2 linked regions of the Kitasatospora sp. NBC_00315 genome follow. The protein of the gene in region 1 binds, or shares a complex with, the protein of each later gene. Links are inferred from orthologs where the notes say so. Each region holds a gene or a part of one and is shown on either strand. Other genes may lie near its edges.

The links.
Region 2: the proteins of pcrA (region 1) and uvrB are in contact, whole or in part, in a crystal structure (PDB 7EGT), measured with the Thermus thermophilus proteins. The link is inferred for Kitasatospora sp. NBC_00315 from one-to-one orthologs. Residues at the interface, in WP_096412145.1 of Thermus thermophilus: His654, Arg656, Phe657, Gln666, Asp668, Glu669, Lys680, Arg681, Leu682, Ser683, Lys685, Tyr686, Ala687; in WP_096411307.1 of Thermus thermophilus: Glu23, Leu25, Arg26, Asp27, Gly28, Glu29, Arg30, Phe31, Arg55, Glu326, Asp327, Phe328, Glu379, Ser382, Gln383, His398, Gly400, Arg401.

What each region holds. Positions count from the first base shown.
Region 1 is NZ_CP108025.1:5,017,034-5,032,558, reverse strand. The notes cover bases 12,311-15,525. They hold pcrA (DNA helicase PcrA), read right to left. Parts: upstream 15,193-15,525; coding sequence 12,511-15,192; downstream 12,311-12,510. Other genes in these bases: OG823_RS20825 (LuxR C-terminal-related transcriptional regulator), read right to left, coding at 15,364-15,525; OG823_RS20835 (M23 family metallopeptidase), read left to right, coding at 12,311-12,385. Outside these bases: sucC (ADP-forming succinate--CoA ligase subunit beta), read right to left, coding at 1-917; OG823_RS20870 (VWA domain-containing protein), read right to left, coding at 1,257-2,471; OG823_RS20865 (DUF5682 family protein), read right to left, coding at 2,621-5,008; OG823_RS20860 (AAA family ATPase), read right to left, coding at 5,049-6,185; OG823_RS20855 (SWIM zinc finger family protein), read left to right, coding at 6,408-7,751; OG823_RS20850 (DUF5691 domain-containing protein), read left to right, coding at 7,886-9,763; OG823_RS20845 (cobalamin B12-binding domain-containing protein), read right to left, coding at 9,874-10,281; OG823_RS20840 (esterase/lipase family protein), read left to right, coding at 10,571-11,386; more of OG823_RS20835, read left to right, coding at 11,618-12,310. UniProt on the Escherichia coli protein: A helicase with DNA-dependent ATPase activity. Unwinds DNA duplexes with 3'-5' polarity. Translocates on single-stranded DNA with 3'-5' polarity. Initiates unwinding more efficiently from a nicked substrate than double-stranded DNA.
Region 2 is NZ_CP108025.1:2,517,511-2,532,795, forward strand. The notes cover bases 11,196-14,170. They hold uvrB (excinuclease ABC subunit UvrB), read right to left. Parts: upstream 13,741-14,170; coding sequence 11,650-13,740; downstream 11,196-11,649. Other genes in these bases: OG823_RS10060 (TerD family protein), read right to left, coding at 11,196-11,387; zapE (cell division protein ZapE), read right to left, coding at 13,864-14,170. In the rest of the region: uridine diphosphate-N-acetylglucosamine-binding protein YvcK, read right to left, coding at 1-300; RNase adapter RapZ, read right to left, coding at 371-1,282; excinuclease ABC subunit UvrC, read right to left, coding at 1,401-3,617; OG823_RS10035 (Rieske (2Fe-2S) protein), read right to left, coding at 3,714-4,187; excinuclease ABC subunit UvrA, read right to left, coding at 4,466-7,369; OG823_RS10045 (maleylpyruvate isomerase family mycothiol-dependent enzyme), read left to right, coding at 7,737-8,537; OG823_RS10050 (MBL fold metallo-hydrolase), read left to right, coding at 8,682-9,335; OG823_RS10055 (TerC family protein), read right to left, coding at 9,401-10,387; more of OG823_RS10060, read right to left, coding at 10,806-11,195; more of zapE, read right to left, coding at 14,171-14,970; OG823_RS10075 (pyrimidine reductase family protein), read left to right, coding at 15,008-15,285. UniProt on the Escherichia coli protein: The UvrABC repair system catalyzes the recognition and processing of DNA lesions. A damage recognition complex composed of 2 UvrA and 2 UvrB subunits scans DNA for abnormalities.

The sequences.
Region 1 (15,525 bases):
GGGTCGCCCAGGATGATCTCCAGGCCGTTCGCCATCACCTCGGCGGACGCGCCGCCGCCGATGTCGAGGAAGTTGGCCGGCTTGACGCCGCCGTGGTTCTCACCGGCGTAGGCGACGACGTCCAGGGTGCTCATGACGAGACCCGCGCCGTTGCCGATGATGCCGACCTCGCCCTCGAGCTTGACGTAGTTCAGGCCCTTGGCCTTCGCCGCCGCCTCGAGCGGGTTCGCGGCGGCCTTGTCCTCGAGGGCCGCGTGGTCGGGCTGGCGGAACTCCGCGTTCTCGTCCAGAGAGACCTTGCCGTCGAGCGCGATGATCTTGCCCTCGCCGGACTTGATCAGCGGGTTCACCTCGACGAGGAGCGCGTCCTCGGCGATGAACACCTTCCACAGCTTCTGCAGGACGTCGGCCACCTGGTCGGCGATCTCGGCCGGGAACTTCGCGGCCGCGACGATCTCGGCGGCCTTCTCCGGGGTGCAGCCCTCGTTGGCGTCGACCGGGATCTTGGCCAGTGCGTCCGGGTTCTCCTCGGCGACGACCTCGATCTCCACGCCGCCCTCGACGCTGGCCATCGCCAGGAAGGTGCGGTTGGTGCGGTCCAGCAGGAACGAGACGTAGTACTCGTCCTTGATGTCCGCGGTCTGGGCCAGCATCACCTTGTGAACGGTGTGGCCCTTGATGTCCATACCGAGGATCGCCTCGGCCTTGGCGACCGCGTCGGCCGGGTCGGCGGCGAGCTTGACGCCGCCGGCCTTGCCACGGCCACCGACCTTCACCTGAGCCTTGACGACTGCGCGTCCGCCGAAGCGCTCGGCGATGGCGCGAGCTGCTTCGGGGGTCTCGATGACATCCCCGTCAAGCACGGGTACACCGTGCTTGGCGAAGAGGTCCCTCGCCTGGTACTCGAACAGGTCCACGTGTGTTCGTCCTTGTTCGTGGTCGCGGATTGTGTCTCTACGAGCGTGCCACGGCAGGATCTTCGCTGCGGGTCGTCGAGGCGGTGCAGGTACGCAGGGATACGGCCTTGCGGCCCACACAGCCACGGGCGCACACGTCAACCAATCACGCGCGTCACGTCCGTCTGGCAGGTTATCCCCGTACGACGGGCGTGTTTCGCCGCGGACCGTCCCGGCTTTGGTGAGAACCGTCACAACGGCCTTGCGTCGGTGTGGCGGGCCGCCTGCTCACCGGCCCGGAGCAGCGACGGTGAGCCGAGTCCGCGTTCACCCGTACGGGTGAATTTTCGGCTCGGGGCGTCAGGAGTTCCGGTCGGGGACGGGCAGCGGGCGCTTCTCGATCGCGGCCGCCATGATCTCCGGGAAGGCGTCCGGGGTGCAGGCGAAGGCCGGGGCGCCGAGCGCCGCCAGCGCGGCGGCGTGCGCGTGGTCGTAGGCCGGGGCGCCCTCGTCCGAGAGCGCGAGCAGCGCGATGAACTGGACGCCGGCCGCCTTCATCGCCGCCACCCGCTTGAGCATCTCGTTGCGGATGCCGCCCTCGTAGAGGTCGCTGATCAGCACGACGATCGTCTCCGACGGCCGGGTGATCCTCGACTGGCAGTACGCCAGGGCCCGGTTGATGTCCGTCCCGCCGCCGAGCCGGGTCGCGAACAGGACGTCCACCGGATCGCTCAGCTGCTCGGTGAGGTCCACCACCGAGGTGTCGAACACCACCAGGCGGGTGTCGAGACTCCTCATCGAGGCGAGTACGGCGCCGAAGACCGCCGAGTGGACGACCGAGGCGGCCATCGAACCCGACTGGTCGATGCAGAGGATGACGTCCTTCTTCACCGCCCGCTGGGCCCGGGCGTAGCCGATCAGACGCTCGGGCACGATCGTGCCCCGCCCGCCGGGCCCGCCCTCCGGCAGGTGGTTCTTGAGGTTGGCCCGGATGGTGCGGTCCCAGTCGATGTCGTGGTGGCGCGGACGGTTGACCTTGGCGCTGCGGTCCAGCGCACCGCCGAGAGTGGCCCGGGTGCGGTCGGCGAGCCGGCGCTCCAGGGCCGCGACGACCTTGCCGACCACCGCCCGGGCGCTCTCCCTGGTGGTCTCCGGCAGCGCGTGCTTCAGCGAGAGCAGCGTGCCGACCAGGTGGACGTCGGGCTCGACGGCCGCCAGCATCTCGGGCTCCAGCAGCAGGCGCTGCAGCCCCAGCCGGGAGATCGCGTCCTGCTGCATCAACTGGACCACGGAGGTCGGGAAGTACTCGCGGATGTCCCCCAGCCACCTGGACACCTGCGGCGCCGAGCCGCCGAGTCCGGCGCTGCGGCCGGCGGGCCTGCCGCCCCCGGCCGCCTCGCCCCGGTAGAGGGCGGCGAGGGCGCCGTCCATCGCGGCGTCGCGGCCGGAGAGCCGGCAGCCCGTCCCGTCGGCCTCGCCGCCGAGCGCCAGGCGCCAGCGGCGCAGCCGCTCGGGGTCGGACCCGGGATCGCCGCCGGTGCTGCTGGTGGTGTCGGCCTGCGGTGCGACGGACATCGGGCGCTCCTTCGGTGCTGTCGGGTGGCCGGTGACGCGGATCGGGTGGCCGGTGACGCGGATCGGGCGGCGGGTGACGCGGATCGGGTGACGGCCGGCGGGGACCTGCGGCCGGACGTGGCGGGGTCGGGACGGAGACGGCCGGGGCGTCAGGCGCCGCGGCGGTCGGCCTGGCGGGGGATGTGGCGGAGCGGGCCGACGACGCGGTAGGGGCGGTGCGCCGGCGCCGTCCCCGGCAGCCCCAGCAGCAGCGCCACGGCCGGCAGCGCGGCGTCCGCCCGGTCCTGGTCCAGGGCGGTGGCCGGACCGGTCGGCGCCGGCGCCGGAGCGCCGAGCGGACCGGCCGCGACGCGTTCGCCGACCGTCCGGCGCACCCCCGCCTCCAGGCCCGAGAACGTGCGCCGCAGCAGCGGCAGCACGTCGGTGAAGGCCTCGTCGGACACCCCCGCCAGCCATCCGTCGAGCAGGCCGAGCAGTAGCGGGTCGTGCAGCAGCAGCGCGCCGCCGCCGGACAGCAGGCCCTCGACCCAACCCGCCGCGTCCGCCGGGGCGTTGGCCGTCGACAGGACGAGTCCCATCCTGCGGGCGGTCTCGGCCGCGTCCATCCGGCCGTCGTCCAGCAGCAGTCGGACGGCCCGGCCGCGCAGCAGGCCCGGCACACCGGTGGCCGGCCCGCCGGACGGCTCGCGGAGGGCGAGCGACCGCAGGGTGGCGGCCCAGCGGTCGGCGAGGGCGTCGGAGCCGTCCTCGCCGGGCGCGTCCTCCAGCAGGCCGATCACGGCGTGCACCTCGTCGACGCTCCGGCGCATCGCGGCCGCGCCCTCGGTGTCCAGCCCGGTGCAGGCGGGTGGCAGGCCGACGCAGATCCGCTCGGCGAGGCCTCGCGCCACCCCCTCCAGTGCGGCGCTGTCGGTGCCGCGCACGTCCCCGTACCGCAGGGCTCGCACCAACGCGGGCAGCGACCCGGCCAGTTGGGCGACGTCGGTGTCCAGGGCGGCCCGGTCGGCGAGCACCCGCATCACGGCGGGCAGCGCGTCCCGCAGGCCCGCGAGCAGGCACTGCTCGACCAGCGCGGTCAGCTCGCCCAGCTCGACGGCCCGGGCCGCACGCTCGACGGCCCGGCCGGTCGCCGCGGCCTCGACCGTGGTGCCCCACTGGGCCGCCTCGACCACCCGGACGGCGAACTCCGGCTCCCACCGCAGCCGCCAGCTCTCCCGGAAGGTGCCGGTGGAGTTGACGGCGGACCGGCTCGGGGTGCCCCAGTCGATACCCAGCAGCCGCAGCCGGTGCAGCAGCCGGGAGCGGGCGACGTCGTTCTCCTTGCGCAGGTCGAGGTCCCTCTCGCGGTCCTGCGGATCGGGTGTGAGCCGCAACGAGCGCTGGAGGCGGGCCAGATCGCGCTGGAGCGGAACGGCCGGCGCCGCCTCGGGCACCTCGCCGAGCGCGTCGCCGATCACCAGCCGGTCGTGCACCAGGGCCAACGGGACGTCCGAGCCGTCGCACATCACCGACCGGACGGCGTCGAGCGTCTCGGTCAGCCCGGCCAGCGGCCGGCCGCGCATCACGGCCAGCGTGCGCGCCAGCCGGACGGCCTCGATGACGTGCGCGGACGAGACCGGGTGGTCCTCCTCGCGGAGCAGCCCGGCGGCCCTCGTCATCCACCGGGCCAGCGGATCGCCCTCGGCGGCGAACAGGTGGTGGTACCAGCCGGGCGAGGCGATGCCGGCGCCGTAGCCGGTGTGCTGGGAGAGCCTGCGATGCGTCCAGGGCACCCAGGTGATCTCGGTGCGGACCTTCTTCGGCAGGGTGGCGAGCAGCGCCCGGTCGTGGGCGACGGTCGGCATCTGCGCCAGCGCCGGGACGTGCCAGGCGCCGCAGACCACCGCGATCCGCCGGTGTCCGGCCCGGCGGGCGGCGCGGATCTGCCCGCGCATGTACGCCTCGCGCAGGTCGTCCCGCCGGCCGGCGCCCGCGCCGCCCTCGCGCAGTGCCCCCATCGCCTCGGCCAGCGCCTCGAACGGCGCCGGCGCGTCCGCGCCGGGGGCCCGGTGCTCGACGACGTCCTCCCACCAGCGTTCGGCGTCGTCGTGGCCGGCGGCCTCGGCGAGCGCGCCGATCGGGTCCAGCGCCACCGCGGCGGCCGCCCCCTGCGCCTCGGCCCCGTCGGACGGAGAAGTGCCCCCCGGCACTCCCCCGTCCGGGTCGGGCCGGTCGGCCGCCAGGGTGTACGCGGCCGGCAGGTCGATGAACCGGACGGGCACCTCGGCGTCGAGCCCGTACCGGATCGCGACCCACTCCGGGGAGAAGGCCGCGAAGGGCCAGAACGCGGCCCTGGCGGGGTCGTCGACGGCGTGTGCGAGCAGGGCGACCGGCGGCACCATCTCCTTGTCACCGGCCAGCCCGACGATCGGATCGGCCTCCGGCGGCCCCTCGATCAGCACCACGTCCGGCCGCAGTCGCTCCAGCGCGGCGCCCACCGCCCGGGCCGAGCCCGGGCCGTGGTGGCGTACGCCGAGCAGTGTCACCTCTGCGCTCATCGCGCCCTCCGCTCCTCGAAATCGGTCGGTCCGGTCGGTCTCAGCGGCCGGGTTCGCCGGCGCTCTCCCGGGCGGCGCGGTAGAAGTCCTTCCAGCCGTCGCGCTCGCGGACCACGCTCTCCAGGTACTCGCGCCAGACCACCCGGTCGGCGACCGGATCCCGCAGCACCGCGCCGAGGACGCCGGTGGTGACGTCGCCGGCCCGGAGCACGCCGTCCCCGAAGTGCGCGGCCAGCGCCAGGCCGTTGGTCACCACCGAGATCGCCTCGGCGGTGGAGAGGGTGCTGCTCGGCGTCTTGACCTTCGTCCGGCCGTCGGTGGTGATCCCGTCCCGCAGCTCGCGGAAGACGGTGACGACCCGGCGGATCTCCTCGGCGCCGCCCGGCAGCTCGGGCAGATCCAGCGAGCGGCCGAGCTGGCCGACCCGGCGGGTGACGATGTCGACCTCCTCCTCCAGCGACGCGGGCAGCGGCAGGACGACGGTGTTGAACCGCCTGCGCAGCGCGCTGGAGAGCTCGTTCACCCCCCGGTCGCGGTCGTTGGCGGTGGCGATCAGGTTGAAGCCCCGAACGGCCTGCGTCTCGCCGCCGAGCTCCGGCACCGGCAGGGTCTTCTCCGAGAGGATGGTGATCAGGCCGTCCTGGACGTCCGCCGGGATCCGGGTCAGCTCCTCGACCCGGGCGATCTTGCCGTCCGCCATCGCCCGCATCACCGGCGAGGGCACCAGGGCGTCCCGGCTGGGGCCGTGGGCGAGCAGCTGGGCGTAGTTCCAGCCGTACCGGACGGCCTCCTCGGGCGTACCGGCGGTGCCCTGGACGAGCAGGGTGGAATCGCCGCTGACGGCGGCGGCCAGGTGCTCGGAGACCCAGGTCTTGGCCGTCCCCGGCACACCGAGCAGCAGCAGCGCGCGGTCGGTGGCGAGCGTGGTGACGGCGACCTCGACGATCCGGCGCGGGCCGACGTACTTGGGCGTGATCACGGTGCCGTCGGGCAGCTCGCCGCCCAGCAGGTAGGTGGCCACGGCCCAGGGCGAGAGCCGCCAGCGCTCCGGGCGCGGGCGGTCGTCCTGCGCGGCGAGCGCGGCCAGCTCGGCGGCGAACGCGTCCTCCGCGTGCTCCCGCAGCACCTCGGCGGTGGCCGTGGTCGCCGCCGTCGCCGCGGTCGTCGCTGTCGTCATGAGGGCTCCTTCTGGTCGGCCGCCGGACACACCTGTGGCAGGGGTCCTGGGCGTGGGGTGATCGATGGGAGCATCGGCGCAGATGTCGTCCGACCGGCGGGAGGGCCCCGTCCGGCCTGCTCGAACAACCATGCACCCCGGCACTGACAACCGGACCCGGCCCCTGACCCGCGATCAGTTCGACGGCGCGGGTTGTCAGTCCCTCCCCCTAGCGTCGTGGGCATGGAGGAACGCTGGAGCACCGAACACGTCCTGTCCCTGGCGCCTGACGCCCCCTCGCGCAAGGCCGCCGGAAAGCTGTCCGCACCCGCGCCCTGGTCGGGGACGGGCACGGGCGGCGGCGCGCTCTGGGGGGAGTGCCGGGGCAGCGGGAGCACGCCGTACCGGACGGTCGTCGAGCTGGCGACGCCCGCCTACAGGTGCAGCTGCCCGAGCCGCAAGTTCCCCTGCAAGCACGCCCTCGGCCTGCTGCTGCTCTGGAGCGGCAGCCCGGAGGCGGTGCCGGCCGCCACCGAGCCCGCCGAGTGGGCGGCCGCCTGGCTGACGGAGCGGCAGGAGCGCGCGGAGCAGGCCGCCGGGCAACGGGCCGCCAAGGCGCAGTCGGCGGCCGCCGATCCGGCCGCGGCGCGCCGCCGGGCCGAGAAGCGGGCCGCCCGGGTCGCGGCCGGCGCGCAGGAGCTTCGGCTGCGCCTCACCGACCGGATCAGGCACGGCCTGGCGGACGCGAGCAGCACGCCCGATCCCTGGGAGGAGGTCGCCGCCCGGATGGTCGACGCCCAGGCGCCGGGCCTCGCCACCGGGGTCCGCGAACTGAGCCGGGCCCCGCAGTCGGACCTACTGGAGGAGTACGCCCTGTTGAACCTGCTCGCCACCGCCTACGGCCGGGTCGACGACCTCCCCGCGCCGCTCGGCGCCACCGTCCGGGCCCGGGTCGGCTTCACCACCGACACCGCCGACCTGCTGAGCGGTCCGACCGTACGCGACCGCTGGCAGGTGCTCGGCACACGCACGGCCGCGCCGGAGGGCGGCGGGGACGAGCGGCTGACCACCCGCCGGATCTGGCTGCGCGGCGCCAAGACCGGCCGCGCGGCCCTGCTGCTCGCCTTCGGCCGCCCGGGGCGGGCCCCGGAGCTCGCGCTGCCCACCGGCCACCTGCTGGAGGCCGAACTCGCCTTCCACCCGGGCGCCCGCCCGCTGCGCGCCGCCCTCGGCGCCCGCTACGGCGCCCCGGAGCCGGCCGGCGTCCCCGGGGCGCCGGCCGGACTCACCCCGGGCGAGGCGATGGCCGAGTACGGCTCGGCGGTCGCGGACGACCCCTGGCTCGAATCCTGGCCCACCGTGCTGAGCGGCGTCGTCCCCGTCCACGACGTCGACGGCTGGCACCTGACGGACGGACGGCACGCCCTGCCGGCCCGCCGTGCCACCACCCCCGAGACGGCGCTCTGGCGGCTGGCCGCCGTCTCGGGCGGCCGTCCGGTCACGCTCTTCGGCGAGTGCGGCCATCGCGGCTTCACGCCGGTCACCGTCTGGGACGAGCAGGGCCGCCCGACCGGCCTCACCGGCTAGCCGGGCCGCCCGGGCCCGCAGCCCGCAGCCCGCAGCCCGACTCGCACCCGCACCCGCACCCGCACCCGCACCCGCACCCGCACCCGAGAAGAGCTTCGGACACCGCGACCGACCACACCCGCAGGAGCCCGCACGTGACGGCCACCCGTAGCACGCCCACTCCCCCGGCCGACCCCTGGGAGGATCTCCAGACCGCCGCCCTGCTGGGCACCGACCGCCGCCCGCTCCCGGCACCGGCCGGCCCGCCCGCGCTGCTGGCCGCCGCCGCGACGGTCGACCGCGCCGACCCGGCCACCGCGCTGCTCGAACTGGCCGCGCTCGCAGCCGTCCGCCGCAGGGCCGGTGCCGTGGCCCTCCCGGAGCCCGCCCCGCCGCGCCCCGCCGCCGGAGCCGATCCGCGCCCCGAGCTGCCCGCCGCCGCCGGGCGCCGGCTCGCGATCCTGCTGAGCAGCCGTTCGGGCGGCGCCGGCGGCACCCTCGCCAACCTCACCGAGCTGCTCCCGCAGTGGCTCGCCACGGCCCGGGCCCGCGGCTACCGCCCGCCCGCCGAGCTGGTCCCGGCGCTGCTGGACGGTGCCCGGGCCCGCAGCGAGCTGCGCGGCGACGTGGTGGCCCTGACCGGCCCGCTCGGGCGCTGGCTGGCCGAGCAGAACCCCGACTGGCGCTTCGTGCTGCGCACCACGACCGGCACCCCCCTGTCGCCCCGCACGGGCGGCTCACCGCTCACCGACACACCGCCCGGCGGCGCAGCGCTCCCCGCCGGGGCAGGCTCTGCCGAAGCCGAAGCCGAAGCCGCGAACGCCGCCGGCTCCCCCGCCGACCGGATCTGGCACGAGGGGCTGTTCGCCGAGCGCGTCACGTACCTGACCATGCTGCGCCGCAGCGCCCCGGCCTCGGGCCTCGCCCTGCTCCGCGGCACGTGGCCGACCGAGCGCGCGGAGGACCGCCTGCTCTTTCTGGACGCCCTCCAGGACGGCCTCTCCCCGGCGGACGAACCGTTCCTGGAGGCCGCTCTCGGGGACCGCAGCCGGAACGTCCGGGCGACGGCCGCCGAACTGCTCTCCAGCCTCCCCGGCTCCGCCCTGGCCGCCCGGATGGCCGAGCGCGCCCGGGCCGCCGTGCGCCTCTGCGGCAGCGGCGGGCGACTGTCGGTCTCCCCGCCGACCGAGTGCGACGCCGCGATGCAACGGGACGGCATACCGCTCGCCTCGCCGACCGGTCGCGGTCAGCGGGCCTGGTGGTTCGGCGAACTCGTCGCGGCCACCCCGCTGCGCACCTGGACGGATGCCACGGGGCTCACGCCGGGCGGGCTGCTCGCCCTCCCGGTCGGCGACGCCGCGAACGCCGCCGGCGACGGCGGAGCCGGTGACAGCAGTTGGGCCGACGACCTGCGCGAGGCCTGGGCCCGGGCCGCCGTGCGGCAGCACGACGCCGACTGGGCCCGGGCGCTGCTGGGGCCCGCGCCCCGGCCGGGCCCGGGCGCCCGGGCCGTCCCGACGGCGGGCGCGCCCGCCAAGCTGCTGTCCGTGCTGCCCGCACCGGAGCGGGCGGCCTGGACGGCGGCGTTCATCCGGGCGTACGGACTGGGCGAGGCGTTCCAGCTCCTGGGGGCCTGCGCCACACCCTGGACGCCCCCGCTGTCCACCGCCGTGGTGGCGGCGCTGGAGCGGGCGGCCGGCTCCGGGGCGTACCCGTGGAGCCACAGTGGAGTACTCGGTATGACCGAACGGGCCCTCGCCCCGGAGACCGCGCCGGCCGTCGAGGCGCTGGCGGCGGACGCCGCGCCCGACTCGGCCTGGGCGGAGACCTTCGCCCGGCTCGCCGGGACGCTTCGCTTCCGCGCCGCGATGCTGGCCGAACTGACACAGGCCGGCCCGGACGGCGCCGGACCGGGCCCGGAAGCACCGGCGCGGCAGGAGGCACCGGCGCAGGAGGCACCGGCGGTGCGGACACCGCGGGACGAGGCACCGGAGGGGCGCTCACCCGAGGGAGCGGCCACGCCGGACGCCTGACGGTGCGGGCCGCCCGGGCCGGGGTGAACCCGGCGGCGGCCGGCCGACGGGCCGGTCGCCCGGTCACCCGGCCGGTCGCCCGACCTGTCCGGCCGCCCCGGCGGCGGCCGTCAGACCGCGGCGCGCAGATTCGCCTCCACCCAGGCCACCACGTCCCGGGTGGGCGTGCCCGGCGTGAAGATGTCCGCGACACCAAGTGCCTTGAGTTCGATGATGTCCGCCTCCGGGATGATCCCGCCGCAGAAGACCTTGATGTCCGCGGCGTCCCGCTCCCTGAGCAGCTCCAGCACCCGGGCGCAGAGCGTCATGTGCGCCCCGGAGAGGATCGACAGGCCGATGCCGTCCGCGTCCTCCTGGATCGCGGTGTCCACCACCTGCTCGGGCGTCTGGTGCAGTCCCGTGTAGATGACCTCCATGCCGGCGTCGCGCAGCGCGCGCGCGATCACCTTGGCGCCACGGTCGTGACCATCCAGCCCCGGCTTGGCGACCACCACGCGGATCGGCCCTGACACACCCATCACTGCCTCCTGGACGAGGTCGGACGCCACCCCACCGGATTGTGTCCGGTCCGGGCGATGTTAACCATCGATAACTAGTCTGAGGGGAGGGTAGCGCCACCGGGGTCGGTTGGTCGTTTCGCCCTTCCCCACGAGGGGAAAATCACAGGACCCCGTCGTCCTTCGCGGTCCCGCCGCCACCGGGCCACCGGTCGGCGCACCGGACCGCGCTCCGGACCGACGGGCCGATCCGTGCCGCCCGACCGGGCGTCACCGCCCAGCCCCCGCCACCACCCCGGGGAGCCGCCGCATGTCTCTGCCCATCCGGTCCGTGCCCTTCCGATCCGAACCCTTCCGGCGCGCCGCGGCCGTCGCCCGCGGCGCCGGCGCCGAGGCCGCCGCGCTCGCCGGCCACCTGGCCAGATACCCCAGCGGCCTGACCGACGAGCCACGTCCGGCCACCGGCCGGTCCTGTCCGCCCGGGCCCGACGGGCCGACCGCGGGCCCGGTGCTGTTCCTGCACGGCTTCGCCGACAACCGCGCCGTCTTCCACCCCATGCTCCGCGCCCTGCACCGGGACGGCCGCACCCATCTGCACGCCCTCAACCACTCTCCGCTGACCAGCGACGTCCGGACCGCCGCCGTGCTGCTCGGCCGGCACGTCGAGTGGGCCGGGCGGGCCCACTCGGGCGCGCCGGTCACCCTGGTCGGGCACAGCCTGGGCGGTCTGATCGCCCGGTACTACGTGCAGCGGCTCGGCGGGGACGCCCACGTGCCGCTGGTGATCACGCTGGCCGCACCGCACGAGGGCACGCTCGCCGCCCACCTCCCGAGTCCCTTCCCGGTCACCCGGCAGCTGCGCCCCGGTAGCGACCTGCTCACCGAGCTGGACCGGCCCGCCCCGCACTGCCGGGCCCGGTTCACCGCCTTCTGGGGCGAGCTGGACGAGGTGGTGCTGCCCGCCCGCAACGCCCGGCTGCGCCACCCGGACCTCCGCGCCGAGAACATCCGGGTACCGGGCGTCGGCCACGCGGGCCTGCCGGTGGACCGGCGGGTGGTGGAGGCGGTACGCCGGATCCTGGCGACCGGCCGGGACGCCGCCCCGCCGGGGGACCGGGCCGCCTGAAGCACCGCCGGGGCCTGCGGTGGGCCATCGGCGCTCCGCGGCCACCGCCCCGAGCCGTTCTCGGCCGTCCGGACGAGCGCGCACCCGGGTTGCCCGGGCCATCGGCCCCGCGGCCACCGAACGACCGTCCGGCCTCTTGACAGCCCGCCCTTTTGTCCGCTCTCCGACCGAACGGCTACAGTCTCGGCTGATTTCTCCCTCCCCCGAGAACCCCGAGGAGGCGGCGCCCGGATGGCCGACGCAGCAGCCCGCCCCACCCGTGCGGAGCTACGGCTGGCCGCCCGCGCACAGTCGCGTGCCGAGCGCCGCGGCGCCGCCGGGGCGGCCACCCGCTCGGCGCTGCTGGGCGTCGCGCTGCCCTCCCTGGCCGCGCTGGGAGTGGTCGGCGCGGCCGCCGTGACGGTGCACGGCGACGCCGCCCGCCGGGTGTCCGCAGCGCCGGCCCCCGAGGCGCTCCTGCCCACCGACGGCAGGTCGCCCGGCCCGGACGGCGCGAGCGACGCCGCCCACGCCTCCCGCGGTGACGCCCGGACCGCGCTCCCGACCCAGCAGTCCTCTCCCGGACCCGCCGCCGCACCGGCGCCGGCGCCCACCCCCGCCCGCCCGGCGGTGGTGCTGCCGGTCGCCGAGCACGGCCTGAGCGCCACCTTCGGCGAGGCCGGCACCCACTGGACGGCCCGGCACACCGGGATCGACTTCCCCGTCCAGGGCGGCACCCCCGTGATGGCCGCCACCGACGGCACCGTCCGCACGCAGTGGAACTCGGCGTACGGCTACATGGCGATCGTGACCTCGCCGGACGGCATCGAGACCTGGTACTGCCATCTGCGCACCTACCGGGTCCGCAAGGGCCAGGTGAAGGCGGGGGACGTGATCGCCTACTCCGGCAGCAGCGGCAACAGCACCGGCCCGCACCTGCACTTCGAGGTCCGCCCGGGCGGCGGCGCCCCGGTCGACCCGCTGCCCTGGCTGCTCGGCCAGGGCCTCGACCCGCGCTGAGACCCCCGCCGAACCCCCGAACCGGCCCCACCGCTCGGAGCCCCGCCGAACCCCCGGCCGAGGCCCCTACCGAGGCGTCGGCCGAGGCCCCGGCCGACGCCGACGCGGGCCGCCCGCCCCGAGGGTCAGAGCTTCTCCACCGGCGCGTAGCGCAGCAGCAGCTGCTTGCGCCCGGCCGCGCCGAAGTCCACCGTGGCCTGCGCCTTGTCGCCGACGCCGCTGGTCGCCACCACCGTGCCGAGCCCGAAGGAGTCGTGGGTCACCCGGTCGCCGACCGCCAGCCCCACCACCTCGCGCTCGACCACCCGGCGCGCCGACTGGCCCCAGCCCGCCTTGGGCGGGGCGGCCGTGGCGCCGCCGCGCGAGGAGCCGCGCGAGCCGCCGCTGCTCGGGCTGAAGCCCGAGCCGCTGTACGAGCTGCGCGGGGGCGGCGCGGAGGCCGCGCCCTTGCGCTTCCAGTCCACCAGCGGCTCCGGGATCTCCTCCAGGAACCGCGAGGCCGGGTTGTACGAGGGCTGGCCCCAGGCGCTGCGCAGCACCGACCTGGTCAGGTAGAGCCGCTGCCGGGCCCGGGTGAGGCCGACGTAGGCGAGCCGGCGCTCCTCCTCCAGCTCCTTGACCTGGTTGAGCGCCCGCATGTGCGGGAAGATCCCGTCCTCCATGCCGGTCAGGAAGACCACCGGGAACTCCAGGCCCTTGGCGGTGTGCAGGGTCATCATCGTGATGACGCCCGCGCCGTCGTCGTCCTCCGGGATCTGGTCGGAGTCGGCGACCAGCGCGACCCGCTCCAGGAAGTCGGCCAGCGAGCCGAGCGGCGGGGTGGCGTCCCCCTCCTCCGCCTCCGGCCGCTCGCCCGGGTCCTGCTCGTACTCCAGGGCCACCGAGGCGAGCTCCTGGAGGTTCTCCACCCGGGTCTCGTCCTGCGGATCCGTGGAGGACTGCAGCTCGGCGAGGTAGCCGGTCTCCTCCAGCACCGCCTCCAGCACGGCGGCCGGGCCGGCGCCCGACTCGACCACCTGGCGCAGCCCGGCCAACAGGGTGTTGAACTTCTTCACCGCGTTGGCGGAGCGCGCGGCCAGCCCGTACGCCTCGTCGACCCGGACCAGCGCCTGCGCGAAGCTGATCCGCTCGCGGGAGGCGAGCGCGTCGATCATCGCCTCGGCACGGTCGCCGATGCCCCGCTTGGGGACGTTGAGGATCCGGCGCAGCGGCACGGTGTCCTCGGGGTTGGAGAGCACCCGCAGGTAGGCGAGGACGTCCCGGACCTCCTTGCGCTCGTAGAAGCGCACACCGCCGACGACCTTGTAGGGCAGGCCGACCCGGATGAACACCTCCTCGAACACGCGGGACTGGGCGTTCGTCCGGTAGAAGATCGCCACGTCCCCGGGGCGGGCGTCGCCCGCGTCGGTGAGCCGGTCGATCTCGTCGGCGATGAACTGGGCCTCGCCGTGCTCGTCGTCCGCGACGTAGCCGACGACCTTCTCGCCGTCCTCGCCGGCCGTCCAGAGCTTCTTCTCGCGGCGGCTGGTGTTCCGCTCGATGACCGCGTTGGCGGCGCTCAGGATGGTCTGGGTGGAGCGGTAGTTCTGCTCCAGCAGGATGGTGGTGGCGTTCGGGTAGTCCTCCTCGAACTGGAGGATGTTGCGGATCGTGGCGCCGCGGAAGGCGTAGATCGACTGGTCCGCGTCACCGACCACGCACAGCTCGGCGGGCGGCACCTCGGCGAGCCCGGCCGCGGCCGGGTTCACCAGGTCCCCGTCCACGGTGCGCCGGGGCGCGGCCGTCGCGGTGCCGCCGCTCAGCTCGCGGACCAGCATGTACTGGGCGTGGTTGGTGTCCTGGTACTCGTCCACCAGGATGTGCCGGAACCGGCGGCGGTAGTGCTCGGCGACGGCCGGGAAGGCCTGCAGCAGGTTGACCGTCGTCATGATGATGTCGTCGAAGTCCAGCGCGTTGGCCTCGCGCAGGCGCCGCTGGTAGAGCGCGTACGCCTCGGCCAGCTTCTTCTCCATCGGGTTGGCCGCCTGGTCGGCGTACGTCTCCTCGTCGATCAGCTCGTTCTTGAGGTTGCTGATCTTCGAGGTGAAGGACTTCGGCGGGTACTGCTTCGGGTCGAGGTCCAGATCCCGGCAGACCAGGGCCATCAGCCGCTGGGAGTCCGCCGAGTCGTAGATCGAGAAGCTGGACGTGAAGCCGAGCAGCTTGCTCTCCCGGCGCAGGATCCGCACGCACGCGCTGTGGAAGGTGGAGACCCACATCGCCCGGGCCCGCGGGCCGACCAGCTGCTCGACGCGCTCGCGCATCTCGCCGGCGGCCTTGTTGGTGAAGGTGATCGCCAGGATCTCGCCGGGCTGCACGTGCCGCGCGCCGAGCAGGTACGCGATCCGGTGGGTCAGTACCCGGGTCTTGCCGGATCCGGCGCCGGCCACGATCAGCAGCGGTGAACCGGCGTGCAGGACGGCCTCGCGCTGCGGGTCGTTCATGCCCTCCAGCAGCTGCACCGGGTCGACCACCGTCCGGGCGGCGCCGTTGCGGTGCCAGGCGTCCCGCTCGGCCTGCGCCGCGTGGTCGGTCCGGAAGAGGTCCGCCGGGATGTCCTCCTCGTAGGCGGCGTACGAGGCGTCCTCCTCGTGGGGCGGGGGCTCCTCGTCGTGGGGTGCCCGGTCGTACGGCACGTCGTACGGCACGTCGTGGGGCCCGTCGACGGGCGCGGTGGCGGCGGCGGGGCGCTTCGGGCCGGCGGCGGGCTTGCGGGCGGCGGGCAGTTCGAAGCCGGGGAGCGGGAGGTCGTCAAAGAGGCTACTCATGGCACTCCGAGTCTATGACCCGGCACCGACACCACCCGCCGGACCGGCCGCCGCCGCCGTTGCGGCCGTCCTCGGGCCGGCCCGAGGACGGCGGCGGCCGGCCGCTCCGCGCACCCCGCCCGGGGAGCACCGGTGCACCACCGCCCCGGTACGCCGGCGCCCCCGGCGGCGTCAGACCAGCCGGCGGGCCGTCGCCCAGCGGGTCAGTTCGTGACGGTTGCTCAGCTGGAGCTTGCGCAGCACCGCCGAGACGTGGCTCTCCACCGTCTTCACCGAGATGAAGAGCTGCTTGGCGATCTCCTTGTACGCGTAGCCGCGTGCGATCAGCCGCAG
Region 2 (15,285 bases), 2.5 Mb from region 1 along the record:
GGTACGGCCCCACTCGTCGTCCCCGCAGAGGGCCGCGAGCGCCTTGCGGAGGTCGCCCGGGGGCAGGACGCCCAGCTCGGTGCGGAGCCGGCCGCTGGAGCCGCCGTCGTCGGCCACCGTGACCACCGCCGTGAGGTGGGTGGTCAGCCGGCGCAGGGCCGACAGCGAGGCGGACAGGCCCTGGCCGCCGCCCAGCGCGGTGATCCTCGGGGCGTTGGCGCGGGGCTTTCCCGCCGCCGAGGATCTCACCGGGGCCGCCGATCGGTCGGCGGCCCTGCTCTGGGCCTGTCGCCAGGGCACTGATCCCGCCACACCCACCTCGTGTTCCTCTGCCTGCCGCCGCCGGCTGCCTGACGGCAGGGCGTCGCGGCTACTCCCGTCCCATGTCCCGGTGCACGAGCACCGTCTCGACGCCGTCCGCGATCAGACGCTTCGTCAACCGCTCGGACATGGCCACGCTGCGGTGCTTGCCACCGGTGCAGCCTACGGCAAGGGTCATGTACCGCTTGCCCTCGCGTCGGTACCCCTCGGTGACGATACGCAGGAGGTCCGCGTACCCGTCAAGGAATTCGTTCGCCCCGGGCTGCTGGAAGACGTAGCCCGCGACGTCCGGATCCGTGCCGGTACGGGCGCGCAGCTCCGGGACCCAGTGCGGGTTGGGCAGGAAGCGACAGTCCACCACGAGGTCGGCGTCCACCGGCAGGCCGTACTTGAAGCCGAAGGACATCACCGTCGCCCGCAGCTCCGGCTCGTCGTGGTCGGCGAACTGGGCGTCCAGCTTGGCCCGCAGCTGGTGGACGTTGAGGTTCGAGGTGTCGATCACCAGGTCGGCCTCGCCGCGCAGCTCGCGCAGCAGGTCGCGCTCCTGGGCGATGCCGTCGACGATCCGGCCCTCGGCCTGCAGCGGGTGCGGCCGGCGGACGCTCTCGAAGCGGCGGACCAGGGTGTCGTCCGAGGAATCCAGGAAGACCACGCTGAGGCGGACGCCGCGCTTCTCCAGCTCCTCCAGCGAGGTCAGCAGGTCGTCGAAGAACTTGCGGCCCCGGACGTCCACCACCACGCCGATCCGCGCGACGGCGCCCTGGGAGCGGGCGCCGAGGTCGACCATGGTGGGAATGAGGGCCGGCGGCAGGTTGTCCACGACGAACCAGCCCAGGTCCTCCAGGCACTTGGCCGCCGTCGAACGGCCGGCTCCGGACATGCCGGAGATGATCACCAGCTCCGGGATGGTCTCTCCCCCGGCCTGCGGTCGGGACGTACCCCCATCGTCTGACACGGTCACTTCGGTTCCCCGATCTCGGTGGTTCTGCTGAAGAGAACGCGTGCGGCGCCGCCGCGCTTCCCCAGGTCACCCTGGGGGGTTAACGCGGCCTGCGCGCATTGACGGGCGGCGCCGGCCGTCATGGCGTCTCGTGGGGCGTTGCGGTGGAGGGCACCGCAACGGACTGCACTGCGTCGGACGGCGCCGCATCGGACCGCACCGCATCGGACGGCGCCGCATCGGACCGCACCGCGCCGGACCGCACCGCGGCCGAGGGCGCTGCCGGCGCCGCCTCCGCCGCCGGCCGCACCGCCGCCGGCCGCTCCTCGGCGCCGTCATCAAGGATCTCTCCCGTGGCGGTGTTCACCGCGAATGTCGAGGGTGTACGGGAGGCCAACGCTGCCGCAACAGTCTCCGCGGTGCGCCGGCCGATGCCCGGGACCTCGCAGAGCTCGTCGACCGTGGCCGCCCGCAGCCGCTTCAGCGAGCCGAAGTGCTTGAGCAGTGCCTGGCGGCGAGTCTCGCCGAGGCCGGGTACCGAGTCCAGCTCCCCCGCGGTGAGTCGCTTGGAGCGCTTGTTGCGCTGGTAGGAGATGGCGAACCGGTGCGCCTCGTCCCGGACCCGCTGCAACAGGTAGAGGCCCTCGCTGCTGCGCGGCAGGACCACCGGGTCGTCCTCACCCGGCAGCCAGACCTCCTCCAGCCGCTTGGCCAGACCGCAGAGGGCGACGTCGTCGATCCCCAGCTCGTCCAGCGCCCGGCGGGCCGCGGCGACCTGCGGCTGCCCGCCGTCGACCACCAGCAGCTGCGGCGGGTAGGCGAACCGGCGGGGACGGCCGGTCTCCGGGTCGATCGGGCCGGACGGCAGCTCCTCCCCGGCCCGCCCGCCGGCGGGGTGCCCCGCCTCGGGCTGCTGCCCGGGATCGTCGGCCTCGGGAACGGCCCACTCCCCCGTCTCCTCGCGCTCGCGCAGGTAGCGGCGGAAGCGGCGGCTGATCACCTCGTGCATCGAGCGGACGTCGTCCTGCCCCTCGAAGCCCTTGATCTGGAACCGGCGGTACTCGCTCTTACGGGCCAGGCCGTCCTCGAACACCACCATCGAGGCGACCACGTCCTCGCCCTGGAGGTGCGAGATGTCGAAGCACTCGATGCGCAGCGGCACCGAGTCCAGCTGCAGCGCCTCGGCGATCTCCTGCAGGGCCCGGCTGCGGGTGGTGAGGTCGGAGGCGCGCTTGGTCTTGTGCAGGGCCAGCGACTGCTGGGCGTTGCGGGCCACCGTGGCCATCAGGTCCTTCTTGTCGCCGCGCTGGGGCACCCGGAGATCGACCTGCGCTCCCCGGAGCACGCTCAGCCACTCCCGGACGGGCACCACCGGCTCCGGCAGGACGGGGACCAGCACCTCGCGCGGGACGCTCTCCGCGCCGCCGCCGTAGAGCTGCTGGAGGGCGTGCTCGACCAGCGCCGCGGTGTCCACGTCCTCGACCTTGTCGGTCACCCAGCCGCGCTGGCCGCGCACCCGGCCGCCGCGGACGTGGAAGATCTGGACCGCGGCCTCCAGCTCGTCCTCGGCCAGGGCCAGCAGGTCCGCGTCGGTGCCGTCGGCCAGGACGACGGCGTTCTTCTCCATCGCCCGCTTGAGCGCCCCGATGTCGTCGCGCAGCCGGGCGGCCCGCTCGTACTCCAGGTCGGCGGCCGCCTCGCGCATCTGGTCCTCCAGACGGCGCAGGTGGTTGCCGGTGCGGCCGGCCATGAAGTCGCAGAACTCCTCGGCCAGCTCGGCGTGTTCGGCCTGCGAGACCTTGCCGACACAGGGCGCGGCGCACTTGCCGATGTACCCGAGCAGGCAGGGCCGGCCGACCTGCGCGGCGCGTTTGAAGACGCCGTTGGAGCACGTCCTGACGGGGAAGACCCGCAGCAGCAGGTCGACCGTCTCACGGATCGCCCAGGCGTGCCCGTACGGCCCGAAGTAGCGCACGCCCTTCTTGTGCGCCCCGCGCATCACCTGGACCCGCGGGAACTCCTCGTCGAGGGTGACGGCGAGCTCCGGATAGCTCTTGTCGTCGCGGTACTTGACGTTGAAGCGCGGGTCGTACTCCTTGATCCAGGAGTACTCCAGCTGCAGCGCCTCGACCTCGGTGCCGACCACCGTCCACTCCACCGAGGCGGCGGTGGTGACCATCGTCGCGGTGCGCGGGTGCAGGCCGGCGATGTCCTGGAAGTACGAGGAGAGCCGCGGGCGCAGGCTCTTGGCCTTGCCGACGTAGATGACCCGCCCGTGGGCGTCGCGGAACCGGTAGACGCCCGGCGAGGTCGGAATCGCCCCCGGAGCGGGGCGGTAGGTGGACGGGTCAGCCATGGGTCCACCGTACCGAGTCCGACCGACACTCCGGGGGCCGGACCGGCGGAACCGGGGCGCCGGGGAGGCCCCCCGGCACGCCGGCCGGGACGCGGATCAGGACGGCGTCACCTTGAGGGTGCCGCCGTCGACCGCCACCTGGTACGAGGGCAGCGGGGTGGGCGCCGGACCGTCCTGGACCGAACCGTCGGCGATGCTGAACCGGCTGCCGTGGCAGGGGCACTGGATCTGGCTGTCCTTGATCTGGTCGACGACGCAGCCGGCGTGGGTGCACTTGGCGCTGAACGCCTTGTACTGACCCGCCGTCGGCTGGGTGACGACGATCTTCTTCTCGCGGTAGACCTTGCCGCCGCCGACCGGCACGTCGGCGGCCGGGCCGACCTCGACCGGGCCGGCCGCGGCGTCCGAACCGGAGCCGGAGCCCGAACCCGAGCCGGATCCCGAGCCGGACGGCGAGGCGGAGGAGGCGCAGCCGGACACGGCGACGGTCGCGCCGCCGGCGAGGACGGCGGCGGCTCCGCAGAGCAGGGTGCGGCGGGTGGTGGCAGGGCTCGTCGGGGCCTCGGACATCGGTGGCTGCTCCTGCTCGGGTGGTCGGGTGCTCGGGTGGTGCGACAGGTGGCGCGGTGCTGCGGTCGTGGTGCGCCGTCCGTACGGTGTCGTGCAGTGCCCCTGCGGCGCGCGTGGTTCCGTCGTGCCGTGGTGCCTCTGCCGGACGCTTCGGCGCGATGCGGTGCCGCGAGGCGCGTGCCGCACCGTGCCGGGACGGCCCCGGGGACCGCCCTGGCAGTCTAAGGGCCGTGCCGCCCGCCCCGGGTGGGCCGGGGGCGGACGACACGGGGTCTTGGTTACTTCTTGGCCGCGGCGCGCTTGCGGGGCGTCTTCGCGGATGCGGCCGGGGCCGCGTCGCTGACATCGAGAAGGATGTCGCGCAGGAACTTGCCGGTGTGGCTGGCGGGGACGGCGGCGATCTCCTCCGGCGTGCCCTCGGCGACCACCGAGCCGCCGCCGGAACCACCCTCGGGGCCCATGTCCACCACCCAGTCGGCGGTCTTGATCACGTCGAGGTTGTGCTCGATCACGACCACCGTGTTGCCCTTCTCCACCAGGCCGTCGAGCACCTTGATCAGCTTGCTGATGTCCTCGAAGTGCAGGCCGGTGGTCGGCTCGTCGAGCACGTAGACCGTCCTGCCGGTGGAACGCTTCTGCAGCTCCGAGGCGAGCTTGACGCGCTGCGCCTCGCCGCCGGAGAGCGTCGGCGCGGACTGGCCGAGCCGGACGTAGCCGAGTCCGACGTCGTTGAGGGTGCGCAGGTGCCGGGCGATCGCCGGGACGGCCTCGAAGAAGTCCAGGCCCTCCTCGATCGGCATGTCCAGAATGTCGGCGACGGACTTGCCCTTGTAGTGGACCTCCAGCGTCTCCCGGTTGTACCGGGCCCCGTGGCAGACCTCGCAGGGGACGTAGACGTCCGGCAGGAAGTTCATCTCGATCTTGATGGTGCCGTCGCCCGAGCAGTTCTCGCAGCGGCCGCCCTTGACGTTGAAGGAGAAGCGGCCCGGCAGGTAGCCGCGCACCTTCGCCTCCTGGGTCTCCGCGAACAGCCGCCGGACGTGGTCGAACACGCCGGTGTAGGTGGCCGGGTTGGAGCGCGGGGTACGGCCGATCGGCGACTGGTCGACGTGCACCACCTTGTCGACCAGGTCGGTGCCGGTGATCCGGGTGTGCCGGCCGGGCACGCTGCGCGCACCGTTGAGCTCCCGGGCGAGGTGGGTGTAGAGGATGTCGTTGACCAGGGTGGACTTGCCCGAGCCCGAGACCCCCGTGATCGCCGTGAACGTCCCGAGCGGGAAGGCGACGGTGACGTCCTTGAGGTTGTGCTCCCGCGCCCCGTGCACCACCAGCTGGCGCTTCTTGTCACGCGGCCGGCGGGCCGCCGGGATCGGGATGAACCGCTTGCCGGAGAGGTACTGGCCGGTCAGCGACTCCTTGTTGGCCAGCAGCTGCTTGAGCGAGCCGGAGTGCACCACCTTGCCGCCGTGCTCGCCGGCCCCCGGGCCGATGTCGACCACCCAGTCGGCCATCTTGATGGTGTCCTCGTCGTGCTCCACCACGATCAGGGTGTTGCCGATGTCCCGCAGGCGCACGAGGGTCTCGATCAGGCGGTGGTTGTCGCGCTGGTGCAGGCCGATCGAGGGTTCGTCCAGCACGTAGAGCACGCCGACCAGGCCGGAGCCGATCTGGGTGGCGAGGCGGATGCGCTGGGCCTCGCCACCGGAGAGGGTGCCGGCCGCGCGGTTGAGGGAGAGGTAGTCCAGGCCGACGTCGACCAGGAAACGCAGCCGCTCGTTGACCTCCTTCAGCACCCGCTCGGCGATCTGCTTGTCGCGGGCGTCGAGCTTCATCGCCCCGAGGAAGTCGGAGCAGTCGCTGATCGACATCGCCGAGACGTCCGCGATGGACCTGTCCTGCACGGTGACGGCGAGCACCACCGGCTTCAGCCGGGTGCCCTCACAGGTCGGGCAGGGCACCTCGCGCATGTAGCCCTCGAAGCGCTCGCGGCTGCTGTCGCTCTCCGCCTCGGTGTGCCGGCGCTGGATGAACGGCACCGCGCCCTCGAACCCCGTGGTGTAGGAGCGGTCGCGGCCGTAGCGGTTGCGGTAGCGGACCTCGACCTGGTGCTTGTGGCCGTAGAGCAGCGCCTTCCTCGCCCGGGCGGGCAGCCCGGCCCAGGGGATGTCGGTGCGGAACCCCAGCTCGCCGGAGAGCGCGTCGATCAGGCGCTGGAAGTACTCCTTGGTGTGGCCGCCGGACCAGGGGTGGATGGCGCCCTCGTCGAGCGACTTCTCCTCGTCCGGGATGACCAGCTCCGGGTCGACCTCCATCCGGTTGCCCAGGCCGGAGCAGTCGGGGCAGGCGCCGAACGGCGAGTTGAAGGAGAACGAGCGGGGCTCCAGCTCCTCGAACGACACGTCGTCGTAGGGGCAGTAGAGGTGCTCGGAGAACATCCGCTCGCGCTCCGGATCGTCCTCGGGGAGGTCGACGAAGTCGAGCACGACCATGCCGCCGGCCAGCTTGAGGGCCGTCTCCACCGAATCCGTCAGACGGCGCTTGGCGCTCTCCTTGACGGTGAGGCGGTCGATGACCACCTCGATGGTGTGCTTCTCCTGCTTCTTGAGCTTGGGCGGCTCGGCCAGCTGGACCGTCTCGCCGTCCACCCGGGCCCGGGCGTACCCCTTCGACTGGAGGTCGGCGAAGAGATCGACGAACTCGCCCTTGCGCTCGCGGACCACCGGGCTGAGCACCTGGAAGCGGGTGCCCTCCTTGAGTTCCAGCACGCGGTCGACGATGGCCTGCGGGGACTGCTTGGCGATCGGACGCGAGCAGTGCGGGCAGTGCGGCTTGCCGATCCGGGCGAACAGCAGGCGGAGGTAGTCGTACACCTCCGTGATGGTGCCGACGGTGGAACGCGGGTTGCGGTTGGTGGACTTCTGGTCGATCGAGACGGCCGGGGAGAGCCCCTCGATGAAGTCGACGTCGGGCTTGTCCATCTGCCCGAGGAACTGCCGGGCGTACGAGGAGAGCGACTCGACGTAGCGTCGCTGGCCCTCCGCGAAGATCGTGTCGAACGCCAGCGAGGACTTGCCCGAGCCGGAGAGGCCGGTGAAGACGATCAGCGAGTCGCGCGGGAGGTCGAGGGAGACGTTCTTGAGGTTGTGCTCGCGAGCACCGCGGACGATGAGGCGGTCGGCCACTGCTTCTGGCGCCTTTCTCCGGTGGGCTTCTCACTCAGGACTGTCGCTGAGGACTCTCACCCAGATGCCAACGAGCGAGAGGGGCCCGTTCTTCCAGTGTTCCAGTCTTGCAGCTTGGGACGGCCAGCCTACTAGCTCAGGCGTTCGATTATCGAGCCTGTCCAGTGGAGATCACCCGAACGGGTGACGGGGCCGCCGCCGGCCCGCTCGCCGGTCGGCCGGAATCCCCCTGGTCCGCGCCGACATGGCCGGTCTGCCCGCCTCACCCACCGCATCGGCGATAGCGTCATCAACGTCAACGAGCGGCGGGCCTCACGGGCACGCCGCGAACCCGTCCCACGGGCACATTTCGTCGAGAGGGCGCACCATGACCGACATCGGGACCGGAACCAGCACGCCCGCCACGACCGCTCCGAGCGCCGCCGCCACCGCGGCGGCCCGCCTGCTGCTGGTCGCCGACAGCACCGCCCAACTGCTGCGCACGGTGGCGGAGCTCAAGCCGACGGCCGTCGGCGAGCCCTCGGCCCTGCCCGGCTGGACCAGGGGCCACGTCCTGGCGCACCTCGCCCGCAACGCCGACTCGCTGGTCAACCTGCTCGACAGCGCCCGCACCGGCCGGGACATCCCGCAGTACCCCACCGCCGAGAGCCGCGACCAGGACATCGAGTCCGGGGCGCCCCGCCCGCTCGACGTCCAGCTCGCCGACCTGCACGAGGCCTCCGAGCGCTTCGCCGCCGCGGCGACGCTCCTCCACGAGGCGGCCTGGGACGCCGAGGTCCGGCACCGCACCGGGAACGCGTTCAGCGCCTGCGACGTCCCCTGGAAGCGGCTGATGGAGGTCGAGTACCACCACGTCGACCTGGACGCCGGCCACACCCCCGCGCACTGGCCCGAGGAGTTCGCGGTGGCCGAGTTCCGGCGTCTGGCGGCGCGGCTCGACGGCGCGGCCGAGCTGCCCGCCGCACTGCTGATCGCCGACGACAGCGCCGACCGCGCCCGGATCGGCGCGCCCGCCGACACCCCGGCACTGACCGTCGAGGGCCCGATCCGCGCGCTCACCGCCTGGCTCTCCGGCCGCTCGGACGGCGACGGCCTGCAGGTGCACCGGGACGGCGTCCAGCTCGCCGACGCCCGCACCGCGCTGCCGCCGCTTCCCGCACTGGGCTGACCGCGCGAGGATGAACACGTGCCGGTCCGCGGCGGCCCCCGCCGGCCGTCCCGGACCGCGCCCGACCGTCGCACCACCCGTACCCGCACACACCGCGGGCCCGCCACGCAGCGGTGCCCCCAGAACACAACGAGGAGCGGCCCGATGACGTACCACGGAGCGGTGAAGGTCGGCGGCCCGCCGGACGTGCGCGAGCTGGCCCACCTGATCATCACCAAGGTGGCCGTCGGCCCGTACGACAACAACGCGTACCTGCTGCGCTGCCGGGCCACCGACGAGCAACTGCTGATCGACGCGGCGGCGGACGCGCCGGTGCTGCTGGAGAGCGTCGGCGAGCGGCTGGCCACCGTGGTCACCACCCACCGTCACCACGACCACTGGGGCGCACTGGCCGAGGTGGTGGCCGCCACCGGCGCCCGCACCGCGGCCGGCCGGATCGACGCCGAGGCGCTGGACGTACCGACCGACCTGCTGCTGGACGACGGCGACACCCTGCGGGTGGGCCGGGTCGAGCTGACCGTCCGCCACCTGGTCGGTCACACGCCCGGCGCCGTCGTGCTGGTCTACGACGACCCGCAGGGCCACCCGCACGTCTTCACCGGGGACTGCCTGTTCCCCGGCGGGGTCGGCAACACCCGGGGCGACAAGGCGGCCTTCGACAGCCTCTTCCGGGACGTCAACGAGAAGATCTTCGACGTGCTGCCGGACGAGGCGTGGGTCTACCCGGGGCACGGGGCGGACACCACCCTGGGCACCGAGCGCCCGCAGCTGGACGAGTGGCGCGAGCGCGGCTGGTAGCCGCCGCGACGCGCGAAGCGGCCCCGGGAACCGGTACCGCCGGTTCCCGGGGCCGCTGCCACGAACTAGGCGTCGATCTTGTCCTGCTCGTCCTGCGGCTGCTCCGCCGCCTGCTTCCCGGAGGCGATCAGGCTGGTCACCGTGGTGACGGCCAGCACCACCACGATGAAGCCCAGCGAGAACGGGATCCCGATCTCCGGCACGTGCACGCCGCTCTCGTGCAGTGCGTGCAGCACCAGCTTCACGCCGATGAAGCCGAGGATCACCGACAGGCCGTAGCTGAGGTGGACCAGCTTCTTCAGCAGCCCGCCGATCAGGAAGTACAGCTGGCGAAGGCCCATCAGGGCGAAGGCGTTCGCGGTGAAGACGATGTACGGGTCCTGGGTGAGGCCGAAGATCGCGGGGATGGAGTCCAGTGCGAACAGGACGTCCGTGGTGCCGATCGCCAGCATGACGATCAGCATCGGCGTCATCAGCCGGCGGCCGTTCTCCCGGATGAAGAGCTTGGTGCCGTGGTAGGTGTCGGTCGAGGGGAAGCGCCGCTCGATGGACTTGAGCAGGCGGTTCTCTTCGAACTCCTCCTCTTCCTCCTCGGCCCGGGCGTCCTTGATCAGCTTCCAGGCCGTCCAGACCAGGAACGCGCCGAAGATGTAGAACACCCACGAGAACTGCGTGACCAGGGCCGCGCCGCCGGCGATGAACACCGCCCGCAGGACGAGCGCGATGATCACACCGAACATCAGGACGCGCTGCTGGTAGATCCGGGGCACCGCGAACTTGCCCATGATCAGGATGAACACGAAGAGGTTGTCGACGCTGAGCGACTTCTCGGTGATGTAGCCGGCGAAGAACTCGCCGGCGGGCCGGGAGCCGGAGTGCCACCAGAGGAAGCCGCCGAAGACCAGGGCCAGCGCGACCCAGACGACCGTCCAGGCGCCGGCCTCCTTGATCGAGACCTCGTGCGGTTTGCGGCCCCCGATGAAGAAATCGGCCACGACCAGGGCGACCAACACCCCGACGGTGCCGATCCACAGGGAAAGGGATACGTCCACTTGCTGCTCCTCCGGCAGGTAGGCGAGACAGTCATCGTCACTGCCGGAGGTCTCTTCCGCCCGTGCGCCCCGCGGTGCCGGGCACTCGGACCAGTGCCCCGGGACGCCGCCGAAGGGCGTCCGTGATGACGGGAACACTGCGGGGGAATACTCCCCTCCGCTGCCGTCAACACTAACAGGAAGCCCAAGAAAAGGTAAAGAAGGTAAAGAACCGCCCCGGGTGAAGCAGCTCCGCCGCCTCGACGCGACCGGTCGACGGCCGGGGCCGCCGGGCCGAACGCGGACGGCCGGGCGCCGGCCTCCGGGCGCCCGGCCTCAGAGGTCGGGAGCGGGCTTCAGGAGTCGGTCCTCACCGGTCCGGGCCCGGGGATCGGGCCCAGGTCGGAGGCCCGGGCCAGGGGCCCAGGTCCGGACCGGGTCAGAGGAACGGGTCGATGGCCGGCAGCATGTCCTGGAACGTCCGGGCCCGGGCCGGTGCGCCGATCGCCTGCATCCCCCAGCCGCCGGACTCCTCCCGGAAGACCTTCGCCATGATCTGGCCGGTGTGCGGGCCGCCGCCCGCCAGCTCGTACCGCGCCAGCTCCTGGCCGGTGCTCTCGTCCACCAGGCGGCAGTGCGCGTGCCGCACCTCGGCGAAGGTCTGCCCGGTGTAGGAGCTGACCGTGAACACCACCTGGGTGATGTGCGGCGGCACGTGCGCGAGGTCGACCAGGATCGACTCGTCGTCGCCCCCGGCGCCGGCGCCGCCCACCAGGTTGTCCCCGGTGTGCCGCACCGAGCCGTCGTTGCTCTCCAGGTGCTGGAAGAAGACCACGTCCGAGGGGGTCTTCTCGGCGTACAGCAGCGCCGACGCGTCCAGGTCGATCTGACGGGTGCGGCTGCCGAACAGGCCGCGCTTCGGGGCGGCCTGCCAGCCCAGCCCCATCCGGACGACGGTCAGGGACTCGCCCGAACTCTTCTGCAGGCTGACCTGCTGTCCCTTGGCCAGGTTCACCGACACGGTGCTGTCCTCTCTCCCAGGCCGCGCGGGTCGGTTCCCCGCGCCGGCTCAACGGCGGAACACCCCGTTGCCGTCCCCCGGCTGAGGCCCCCTGATGCCGCCCGCCCCGACGCCGCCGACCCGTTGGCCGACGACGGCACGCGGCCGACATCCGCAGGCCAGCCTATGGCCTGCGGGCGGCGGCATCACGCAGGACGTACCCGATTGAGCCGGAGCCGGGACGCCGCCGCGCCCGACCCGGGCCGCTTCGTCCCGACCGGCCTCATGCCATGCCCGCCTCGCGCATCTGGCGGAGCTCCTTCTTGAGCTCCTTCACCTCGTCGCGGATCCGGGCGGCGACCTCGAACTGGAGATCCGTGGCGGCGGCGTGCATCCGCTCGGTCAGCTGCTGGATCAGGTCGGCGAGCTCGGTGGCCGGGAGGTTCTTGGCGGGCTTGCGGTCGGCCCCCAGGGCGGGCACCGGCGCCTTGCCCTTGCCGCTGCCGCGGTAGCCGGTGGAGAGCAGTTCCTCGGTGTCGATCTCCTCGCGGCTGAGGGTGTCGAGGATGTCACCGATCTTCTTCCGCAGCGGCTGCGGGTCGATGCCGTGCTTGGCGTTGTAGGCCTGCTGGACCTCGCGGCGGCGGTTGGTCTCGTCGATGGCCTTCTCCATCGCCGCGGTGATCCGGTCCGCGTACATGTGCACCTGGCCGGAGACGTTGCGGGCGGCGCGGCCGATGGTCTGGATCAGCGAGGTGCCGGAGCGCAGGAAGCCCTCCTTGTCCGCGTCCAGGATCGCGACCAGCGACACCTCGGGCAGGTCGAGGCCCTCCCGGAGCAGGTTGATGCCCACCAGCACGTCGTACTCGCCGGCCCGGAGCTCGCGCAGCAGCTCGACCCGGCGCAGCGTGTCGATGTCGCTGTGCAGGTACCTGACGCGGATGTCGAGGCCGAGCATGTAGTCGGTGAGGTCCTCGGACATCTTCTTGGTCAGCGTGGTGACCAGCACCCGCTCGTTGCGCTCGACCCGCTTGCGCACCTCGTGCACCAGGTCGTCGATCTGGCCCTCGGTGGGCTTGACCACGATCTCGGGGTCGATCAGGCCGGTCGGGCGGATGATCTGCTCCACCACGCCGTCGCCGCGCGACAGCTCGTACTTGCCGGGGGTGGCGGAGAGGTAGACCGTCTGTCCGGTGCGCTCCAGGAACTCCTCCCACTTCAGTGGGCGGTTGTCCATCGCCGAGGGCAGCCGGAACCCGTGCTCGACCAGGGTGCGCTTGCGGGAGGCGTCGCCCTCGTACATCGCGCCGATCTGCGGCACGGTGACGTGCGACTCGTCGATGACCAGGAGGAAGTCCTCCGGGAAGTAGTCGAGCAGGGTGTTGGGGGCCGTGCCCGGCGCGCGGCCGTCGAAGTGCATCGAGTAGTTCTCGACGCCGGAGCAGGTGCCGATCTGGCGGAGCATCTCGATGTCGTAGGTGGTGCGCATCCGCAGCCGCTGGGCCTCCAGCAGCTTGCCCTGCTTCTCCATCCGGGCGAGCGTCTCCTCCAGCTCCTTCTCGATGCCGTTGACCGCCCGCTCCATCCGCTCCGGGCCGGCGACGTAGTGCGAGGCGGGGAAGACGTGCACGGCGTCGTCCTGGCTGATGATCTCGCCGGTGAGCGGGTGCAGCGTGTAGAGCGCCTCGATCTCGTCCCCGAACATCTCGATCCGGAGAGCCAGCTCCTCGTACACCGGGAAGATCTCGATGGTGTCGCCGCGGACCCGGAAGGTGCCCCGGGTGAAGGCGAGGTCGTTGCGGGAGTACTGGATGTCGACGAAGCGCCGCAGCAGGACGTCCCGGTCGATCTCCTCGCCGACCTTGAGCTGGACCATCCGGTCCACGTACTCCTGCGGCGTGCCGAGGCCGTAGATGCAGGAGACGGAGGCGACCACGATCACGTCACGGCGGGTGAGCAGGGAGTTGGTCGCGGAGTGGCGCAGCCGCTCGACCTCCTCGTTGATCGAGGAGTCCTTCTCGATGTAGGTGTCCGTCTGCGGGACGTACGCCTCGGGCTGGTAGTAGTCGTAGTACGAGACGAAGTACTCGACGGCGTTGTTCGGCAGCAGCTCGCGGAACTCGTTCGCCAGCTGGGCGGCCAGCGTCTTGTTGGGGGCCATCACCAGGGTGGGCCGCTGGAGCTTCTCGATCATCCACGCGGTGGTCGCCGACTTGCCGGTACCGGTGGCGCCGAGGAGGACGACGTCCTGCTCACCCGCGCGGATGCGGCGCTCCAGATCGGCGATCGCCGCCGGCTGGTCGCCGTTGGGCTGGTAGGGGCTGACGACCTCGAAGGGCGCCGTGGTCCGCTCAATGCTCGTGATGGGTCGCACCAGACCACCGTACGACCCGGCACCGACAATTCGACCCGGAGCGCCGATCCCGCGCCCGGCCCCGCGCCCCCGCCCGCGCCCCTGCCCGCGCCCCTGTCAGCGGGGCGGCCCGGGGCGGTGCCGTCAGACCGTCCCCCGCGTGATCCTCTCGCTGTCGCGGGCCAGGGCCACCAGCCGGGAGACCGCCCGCAGGTACTTCTTGCGGTAGCCGCCGCGCAGCATCTCCGCGGAGAAGACCTGGTCGAAGGGGATGCCGGAGGCCGTGATCGGCAGTTCGCGGTCGTACATCCGGTCGGCGAGGACGACCAGGCGCAGCGCGGTGGACTGGTCCTCGACGGGCTGGACCCCGCGCAGGAAGACGGCGTGGACGTCGTCCAGCAGGGCGCCGTAGCGGCTGGGGTGGACGACCGCGAGGTGGTTCAGCAGGGCGTCGAAGCCGTCCAGCGAGGCGCCCGGGGTCCGCCCGGCGGCGGCCTCCACGGCCTCGTCGGTGTACGGCGGCGGGGCCTCGGGCAGGCCGCGGTGGCGGTAGTCCTGGCCGTCGATCCGCAGGGGCCGGAAGTGCCCGGCCAGGCCCTGGATCTCGCGCAGGAAGTCGGCGGCGGCGAACCGGCCCTCGCCCAGCTTGTCGGGCAGCGTGTTGGAGGTGGCGGCGAGCTTGACCCCGTTGTCGACCAGCCGCCCGAGCAGGGTGGAGACCAGGACGGTGTCGCCGGGGTCGTCCAGCTCGAACTCGTCGATGCAGAGCAGCCGGTGCCCGGAGAGGGTCTGGACCGCCTGCTGGAAGCCGAGGGCGCCGACCAGGTTGGTCAGCTCGACGAAGGTGCCGAAGGCCTTCGGGCCGGGGGTGGCGTGCCAGAGCGAGGCGAGCAGGTGGGTCTTGCCGACGCCGTAGCCGCCGTCGAGGTACACGCCGGCCGGCCCCGCGGGGGTGGCGGCGGTGCGGCGGAACCAGCTGCGCTTCGGTGCCGTGGCGGTGCTGTTGAGGGTGCCCGCGAACTGCTCCAGGACCTGGACGGCCTCGTACTGGCTGCGCTGCGTCGGATCCGGCAGGTAGCTGCCGAACGAGACGTCGGAGAACCTCGGTGGCGGGACCATCTCGGCGACCAGGCGCTCGGCCGGCACCACCGGGCGGCGGTCGGTGAGCGCGACCGGGGTCGTCGCGGTCTCGGAGCCGACCGCGGCCGGGGCCGGGGTCGCTATGGAATCGGGGCTGGAGGGTGCGGACACGTTAGTAGAGAGTACGCCTGGTGGAAGACTGGATCCCATGCAGCTGCTGATCAGTCCCCTGCCCGAACCCGCCCGGGGCGCCGAGCGGCCCGATCCGGCGTCCCTGGAGTCGCTGGCGGCCCTCTACGCCTACCCGGAGCAGGTGGACCGGGGCCGGCCGTGGCTGCGGGCCAACATGGTGGCGGGGCTGGACGGCGGCGCCGGGCTGGACGGCCTCTCCGAGGGGCTGTCCGGAGATGCCGACAAGCGGATCTTCGGGGTGCTGCGGGCCCTGTCGGACGTGGTGCTGGTGGGGGCCCAGACGGTCCGCGCGGA